One region of the Mesobacillus sp. QJM3NY_10 genome, then DNA from elsewhere that is predicted to be linked to it. Evidence: riboswitches for the same ligand, from Rfam matches in the RefSeq annotation. Region 1 holds a riboswitch; each other region holds the start of a gene.
The links. Region 1 has a riboswitch for thiamine pyrophosphate ahead of AC0VX7_RS05105 (3-oxoacyl-ACP reductase). Riboswitches for the same ligand answer to the same signal wherever they lie in the genome.
Positions count from the first base shown of each region.

Region 2: it holds a riboswitch for thiamine pyrophosphate, as region 1 does, so the genes downstream of both, thiC (phosphomethylpyrimidine synthase ThiC) here and AC0VX7_RS05105 (3-oxoacyl-ACP reductase) in region 1, are expected to answer to the same signal.
Region 3: it holds a riboswitch for thiamine pyrophosphate, as region 1 does, so the genes downstream of both, tenA (thiaminase II) here and AC0VX7_RS05105 (3-oxoacyl-ACP reductase) in region 1, are expected to answer to the same signal.

Region 1 covers NZ_CM149675.1:1,011,807-1,014,130, reverse strand. The annotation lists gene thiM (hydroxyethylthiazole kinase) at 1-285, opposite strand, end outside; gene AC0VX7_RS05105 (3-oxoacyl-ACP reductase) at 302-1,063, opposite strand; TPP riboswitch at 1,140-1,249, opposite strand; gene AC0VX7_RS05100 (hypothetical protein) at 1,317-1,460, opposite strand; gene AC0VX7_RS05095 (hypothetical protein) at 1,462-1,602, opposite strand; gene pepT (peptidase T) at 1,726-2,324, shown strand, end outside.
Region 2 covers NZ_CM149675.1:2,136,900-2,139,223, reverse strand. The annotation lists gene thiC (phosphomethylpyrimidine synthase ThiC) at 1-1,179, opposite strand, end outside; TPP riboswitch at 1,305-1,419, opposite strand; gene AC0VX7_RS10740 (hypothetical protein) at 1,528-2,043, opposite strand; gene AC0VX7_RS10735 (hypothetical protein) at 2,174-2,324, shown strand, end outside.
Region 3 covers NZ_CM149675.1:2,399,402-2,401,725, reverse strand. The annotation lists gene AC0VX7_RS12135 (hypothetical protein) at 684-899, opposite strand; TPP riboswitch at 1,064-1,174, shown strand; gene tenA (thiaminase II) at 1,254-1,925, shown strand; gene AC0VX7_RS12125 (DUF2935 domain-containing protein) at 1,984-2,324, opposite strand, start outside.

The sequences.
Region 1 (2,324 bases):
CGGATCAAGAATAATCGGCACTCCCTGTTTATTTGCCGCATTGCCCGCAATCAGCATAGACTCTACGACTTCTGGCCTCAGCGTGCCGATATTGAGAACAACACTCCCGGCTATCCTCGCCATTTCGGCAACCTCCTCTTGGGCATATGCCATTACCGGGGACGCCCCAAGAGCCAGCAAGCCATTGGCGGTAAAATTGGTGACCACAACATTGGTAATGTTATGGACGAGCGGATTCTCCCTCCGAACTTTTTCAAGCAAACTAGCAATCTCTCTTGCCTCCATGTAAAATCCCTCCTTCTTAATCCATCACAAGGCCGCCGTCAACGACCAGATTTTGTCCGGTAACCGCACGTGCCCATGGTGATGCAAAGAACAATATCACATCTGCAGCTTCAGCCGGTTCGGTCACCTTTCTAAGCGGTGTTGATGATTCGATGAGCTCGAATATTTCCTCCGAAGTAGCAGAGCTTGCGTCGGTCTTTTTAAGTAATCCTCCGGAAACCATATTGACAGTAACGCCATATTTCCCGAGATCACTTGCCATATTCCTGGTGAACCCCAACAAGGCAGCTTTACTTGTTGTATAGTCGTGATAAGCGACAACCGGGTTCTGGAACAGGTTCGTGCCAATGTTGATGATTTTGCCAAACTTTAATTCTTTCATGTCTGGAAGTCCCGACTGTATCGTATTCAATGCACCGCGTATCGCTCCCTCAAGCTGCTGATGATAGTCCTCCCAGCCAACTGCAAAAGCATCCTTGTTTGCCACAGGGTCAAATTTGAAATTCACAAGAGCGTTATTCACAATTGTCGTGATAGGAGAGCCAAAATGCTCCTTTGCCTGCCTGAACATGCTTTGAACCTGTGCTGGGTCTCTTACATCCGCCCCTACAGCAAGGGCATTCTCACCAATCATTGCTTCCAGATCCTTTGCCTTTTCTTCGTTCTGGAAATAGTTAATAACGACTCGCGCACCCTCCCTTGCAAACGCCTTTACCGTTTCTGCCCCCAGTCCCCGGCTTCCGCCAGTCACTAGAACAACCTGATCTTTTAGTTTCATTGATAAAACCTCCTTGAAAAAATAAAAAAGCCAGATCCTTGAAAGGACCTGGCTTAAAAGCAAAGTAAGAAAGAAAACATCTCTCACACTACTTTCCTACGCTGGTATTACCCAGATCAGGTCCGAAGGGTTAAAAGACTTAGCGTCTTTCTCTCAGCCCGCAGCAGGGCACCCCTAGTAGTAAATCGAATATTCAATTGTCTTTATCCTAGCCTTAACTCTTTTATATGTAAAGTGAAAAGTTCATATTCTGCTATTCTTCGTTATTTAATAAATCTTTGATTTCTTTTAGCAGCTCATATTGTTGATCCTGTTTTTTCATGATTCTGTCAGCCAATTTTTCCAGCGTTTTCGTGATGGACCACAGGAACAATAACAAGAGTGCGATGATACCCAATTCATTCATCCTTATCAACTTTCCCTTCTGCAATATCATCAAATGGAGTATAGTTGTTGCTCGGCAATTTTCCGGATGTGATTATTTTATAGATCGAATAAAACACGACAGTCAGGACAATGGCGGTTAATATATATCCCATAATTCCCCAGCCTCCTTTTCACCATTATACCTTAAAAATTGAATTTTGAGATTCCTTTAAAATGGCGTTTCTGATGTTCTATGCTAATATGAAAATATACATAGTAATGGGAGTTGAAAGTATATGAAGAATGAAATCATCGAAAGATTCACCTCATATGTCAAAGTGGACACCCAGTCGAATGAAAACAGTGAAACCACTCCATCGACAGAAGGCCAGTTGACTCTTGCCAACATGCTTGTCGAGGAATTAAAAACGATTGGAATGTCAGAAGTGACGATTGACGGGAATGGTTATGTGATGGCGACACTTCCTGCCAATACCGATAAAGAGGTTCCAACAATCGGATTCCTTGCCCATGTCGATACGGCAACTGATTTTACCGGCAAAAATGTCAATCCGCAGGTTGTGGAAAACTTCGATGGAAATCAAATCAACCTGAATAAGGAACAGAATATTATCCTTTCGCCTGCCGATTTCCCTGAGCTGCCTCAGTATAAGGGCCACACATTGATTACGACTGACGGCACTACTCTGCTCGGCGCGGACAATAAGGCTGGAATCACCGAAATCATGACAGCGATGGCTCATTTGATCAAGCACCCGGAAATCAAACATGGCAAGATCCGTGTCGCGTTCACACCAGATGAGGAAATTGGCAGAGGACCGCATAAGTTCGACGTTGAAGCATTCAATGCGAAGTTCGCTTATACCGTTGATGG
Region 2 (2,324 bases), 1.1 Mb from region 1:
TACCTGAACATCGTGCTCCCACGCAACCTTCGTCAATTCCCCTAGTGTTTCGAGTTCTGCAAATTGGGCTTCATCATTGGCATCGGCAATTGATCCAGGACGCAAGCCATCCCCCAAAGAAAAGGCCACATCATAGGTTTTCATGATTTCGCAGATTTCTTCAAAGTGCGTATATAAAAAGTTTTCTTTATGATGATGCAAGCACCATTGAGCCATGATCGAGCCGCCACGCGATACGATTCCGGTCAATCGCTTTGCTGTCAGCGGAACGTATCTCAACAAAACTCCTGCATGGATGGTAAAATAGTCAACGCCCTGTTCCGCCTGTTCGATCAAGGTGTCTCTGTATACTTCCCACGTAAGATCTTCGGCAATGCCGTTCACCTTTTCAAGCGCCTGATAGATCGGAACGGTGCCGACCGGAACAGCAGAGTTTCTGATAATCCATTCACGAGTTGTATGAATGTTTTTTCCGGTAGACAAATCCATGATTGTATCTGCACCCCAGCGAGTTGCCCAGGTCATTTTTTCCACTTCTTCTTCGATAGAGGAGGTAACGGCCGAGTTCCCAATGTTCGCATTGATTTTCACATGAAAATTCCTGCCGATAATCATCGGTTCCGTCTCAGGATGATTGATATTGGCAGGAATGATCGCCCTGCCTCTAGCTACTTCAGAACGTACAAATTCAGGATCCATGTTTTCCCGGATGGCGATGAACTCCATCTCAGGTGTAATGATTCCCTTTTTGGCATAGTGAAGCTGAGTAACATTCTTTCCGCTTTTTGCTCTAAATGTCTTGCGGGATAGTCCCGGAAAAACTTTGTGATTAGCACGAGGGTCATGTTCATCATGGTAGCCGTTATCCTCAGGCTTTATTTCTCGCCCGTCATACTCTTCAACATCTCCACGTTCCTGAATCCACCGGCTTCTCAGTGCAGGAAGACCTTTTCTTAGATCTGCAATGTACGTAGGATCCGTATAAGGGCCGCTCGTATCATACACGCGAACCGGCTCATTAATTTCCTCTCCAAAACTTCCGCTGGTTGGGCTTAATTCGATTTCACGCATCGGTACTCTAATATCGTGCTGAGACCCCTCCACATAGACCTTTTTGCTCCCAGAAAAGCTTGACATAATTGCAATGCTGTCCTGGTTTAATGAGTTTGCTGTCGTCATTGATCATCTCTCCCTTTTTAAAATGTTGGGACGAGATCTGGTCACAAAGAAGTTCTCTAGTATGTAAAAAAGCCGGTCCACATAAATATGGACCGGCTTAACCGCGAATGTTTTTTGCACAAAAATCTTGTACAATCTAACTTCCCCACGCTGGTATGATCCAGATCAGGTCCAAAGAGTCAAGAAACTTTAGCGCGTTCCTTTCTCAGCCCAAGCCATTGGGCACCCCTAGTTACTGCTATTCAGTTCACTTATTAGTATACAGAATTCAGAAAAAAAGGAAAGGATTTAGGTTAAATTTGTTAAGATGGTTTCCCGAGATAGATGATTTAGTACTTATTCAATCTTTCAATCAATTGAATTAGCTATTTCAACAAAAACCTCAGGCGTCACATGATTGGATACTCTTTTATCGATGCTAAAAATGTATTGCCAGCCGTCTTGTTCAAGGACAAACAGATTGAAACCCCCAACATTTGCAAACATTGCATTGTTACCGTTCTTTAGTTTAAAGGTGTTTTCACCTTTCATTGGAATCCTGTAGTTAATAGGGCGAACATCAATTTTATAGTGACTTTCAGGCGAATTTTCATTTAAAAATTGGAGTTCTAAAGTGTCATTCACATCCCCTTCTAAGTCATTGAACCTTCCAAAATGATGTGTAAATTCTATAGGTGGAACTCTCAAAGGTAACTTTAAATCCTGATTGAAATGATGTTCAAATTGTTGCACGGCCTCTTCAACCGTTTTATAGCCTATTTCTATGTAGATTTTTTCAAATGGGCTTGGCCTGGCACTCACTGTATCGCTATGCACACCAATTATAATAATGAAAAACAGGAAACTTGCTAACCTGTGGTACATAAACATCACCCTATGTTATGTTTTGGTTAATTTCCCCCGACTCAATAGCATCTATCCTCGTAAAGGATCATTCCAGTCAAAATTACTAATTTATGGTAAAATAAATAAATTCATTATATGGAGGACATTTATGTATACATATGGAACTTTCGTTACCGATGGAGCATTTACACTTATGCGGCCAATATTCTTCACCCTGCTGAGTCTATCAATCTTGCTATTTATAATGATCCTTTCACCCAAGTTGCGCGAAAAGTTGCTGAAGGGTTTCAACGTTGTAA
Region 3 (2,324 bases), 1.4 Mb from region 1:
CTTTGTCCGAACCTGACCCTACTTCAGACAATTTCCGCTTGAACGGCCGGGGCTTTGTCCGAACTTGATCCGACTTCGGACAATTTCCGCTTGAACGGCCGGGGTTTTGTCCGAACCTGACCCAACTTCAGATAATTTTCCCCTTGTTCGGTCGGGAATTTGTCCGAACCTGACCCTACTTCAGACAATTTCCCCTTGTTCGGTCGGGATTTTGTCCGAACCTAACCCTACTTCGGACAGATTGCGCTTAATCGGTCGAGATTTTGTCCGAACCTGACCCTACTTCAGACAATTTTCGCTTGTACGGTCGGGGTTTTGTCCGAACCTAACCTTACTTCGGACGGGTTGTGCTTAATCGGTCGAGATTTTGTCCGAACCTGACCCTACTTCAGACAATTTTCGCTTGTACGACCGAGATTTTGTCCGAACCTGACCCTACTTCAGACAATTTCCCCTTGTTCGGTCGGGATTTTGTCCGAACCTGACCCTACTTCAGACAATTTCCGCTTGAACGGCCGGGGTTTTGTCCGAACCTGACTCGACTTCGGACAATTTCCGCTTGATCGCCCTGAAATTTGTCCGAACTTGCCCCGACTTCGGACAAATTACGCTTAATTTACGTTCATTTTGTCCGAAGGTGATCTTGTGTTCAAAAACAGCCCTCGATTGCCTATACAACAGAATTAAATCTTTGCCATCTCGCTTTTACGTCCTTTGATCAATCGTAAACGGGGCAGCTTGCCTTCTTTCCGGAATAAAGAGAACATGGCGAAATTAAATGCCGCAAGGAACAGTGAAAGTACAGCATGCTGGAATCCATGTGATACCAATGCGAGGAATCCGCTTACAAGACAATATAGACCAACAATTAAATAAAAGTACATAAGAAGTTTTCCCACTTCTCATTCCCCCACTTTTTCGTATGTATTTTTTATATTAACAGAATTTAATAAAAAATGTCACATAATGTTCACAATTAGCCCCAAACTTTTTCACAATTTATTAACACTTGACTCTTACATCAGCCTTGCTATTATGATTAAAGATGAATTAAATATCTAAATTTTACCACTAGGGGTGCCTTTGATTTAAAGGCTGAGATTAAAGTGAGACTTTGAGACCCTTGGAACCTGATCTGGTTTACACCAGCGTAGGAAAGTGGACTTTGGGACATTTTTTATTGTGCCAATACAACCACTTTCTTTGAAAGTGGTTTTTTTATTGGGTTAAAAAGGATGAGGAGGAGCTTTTAAATGACAAAATTCACTGAAGTATTAAGACACGAAGCAGAGCCAATATGGCAGGCAAATTTTGACCACCCTTTTATTAAGGGAATCGCTAATGGAAATTTAGCATTGGAGTCCTTTCGCTATTATGTTCTACAGGATTCCTATTATCTTTCCCATTTTGCCAGGATACAGGCAATTGGAGCAGCGAGAGCATCCGATTTGTTCACGACTTCCAGAATGGCAGCACATTCACTGGGGACTTATGAGGCTGAGCTTGGTCTGCACGAAAATTTCCTAAAGCAATTGAGAGTAACAAAACAAGAATTAGATGAGTTCATCCCTTCTCCCACTGCCTATGCTTACACATCACATCTTTATCGGGTTGCTGCTTCTGGAAGCCTCGCTGAAATCATTGCAGCGATTCTGCCGTGCTACTGGATTTATTATGATATTGGACAATTGCTAAAGGACTCCACTCCAAATGTCCAAATATATCAAGAATGGATTAATGCATATGGAGGAGAATGGTTCAGTGAATTGGTAAATGAGCAATTAAGCAGACTAAATGTACTTGCATTGGAAGCGCCAAAATCAGAACAAGAAAAGATGAAACAGCATTTTATCATCAGCAGCCAGTATGAATTCATGTTCTGGGACATGGCCTACAATCAAGAAAAATGGCCTGTTTCACAATAAAGTTGGACATTTAAAAACAACGGGTTTTTGCCCGTTGTTTTAATCCATTATTTTTTTACTAAAAAGACGGCTTAGACAAAGAGCAATTTCCTACTAAAGCCTGCAACCTAGGTTCATAGTAACTTAAATTAGCGAGGAAGTAGCATGTTTCTGGAAAGTGATGCTCTAGGAAGCGGAGGTTGGTCTTATTCAAAATCGTATCTTCTTTGTACTTCTCGACCATATTTTTAATGAACTGATTCATTTCCAGTGTCGTCTTTCCTACTTCATAAATGAATTCCTGCTGGCGGGCAAAGCCTGGCTGTTTTACCCGTAAATAATTTTTCAAATGATGATTTTGGACAATAAATAGCTGGAATCTCCGTTTGAATTCTTGCGCTGCTGTGTTGGCTCCTACTT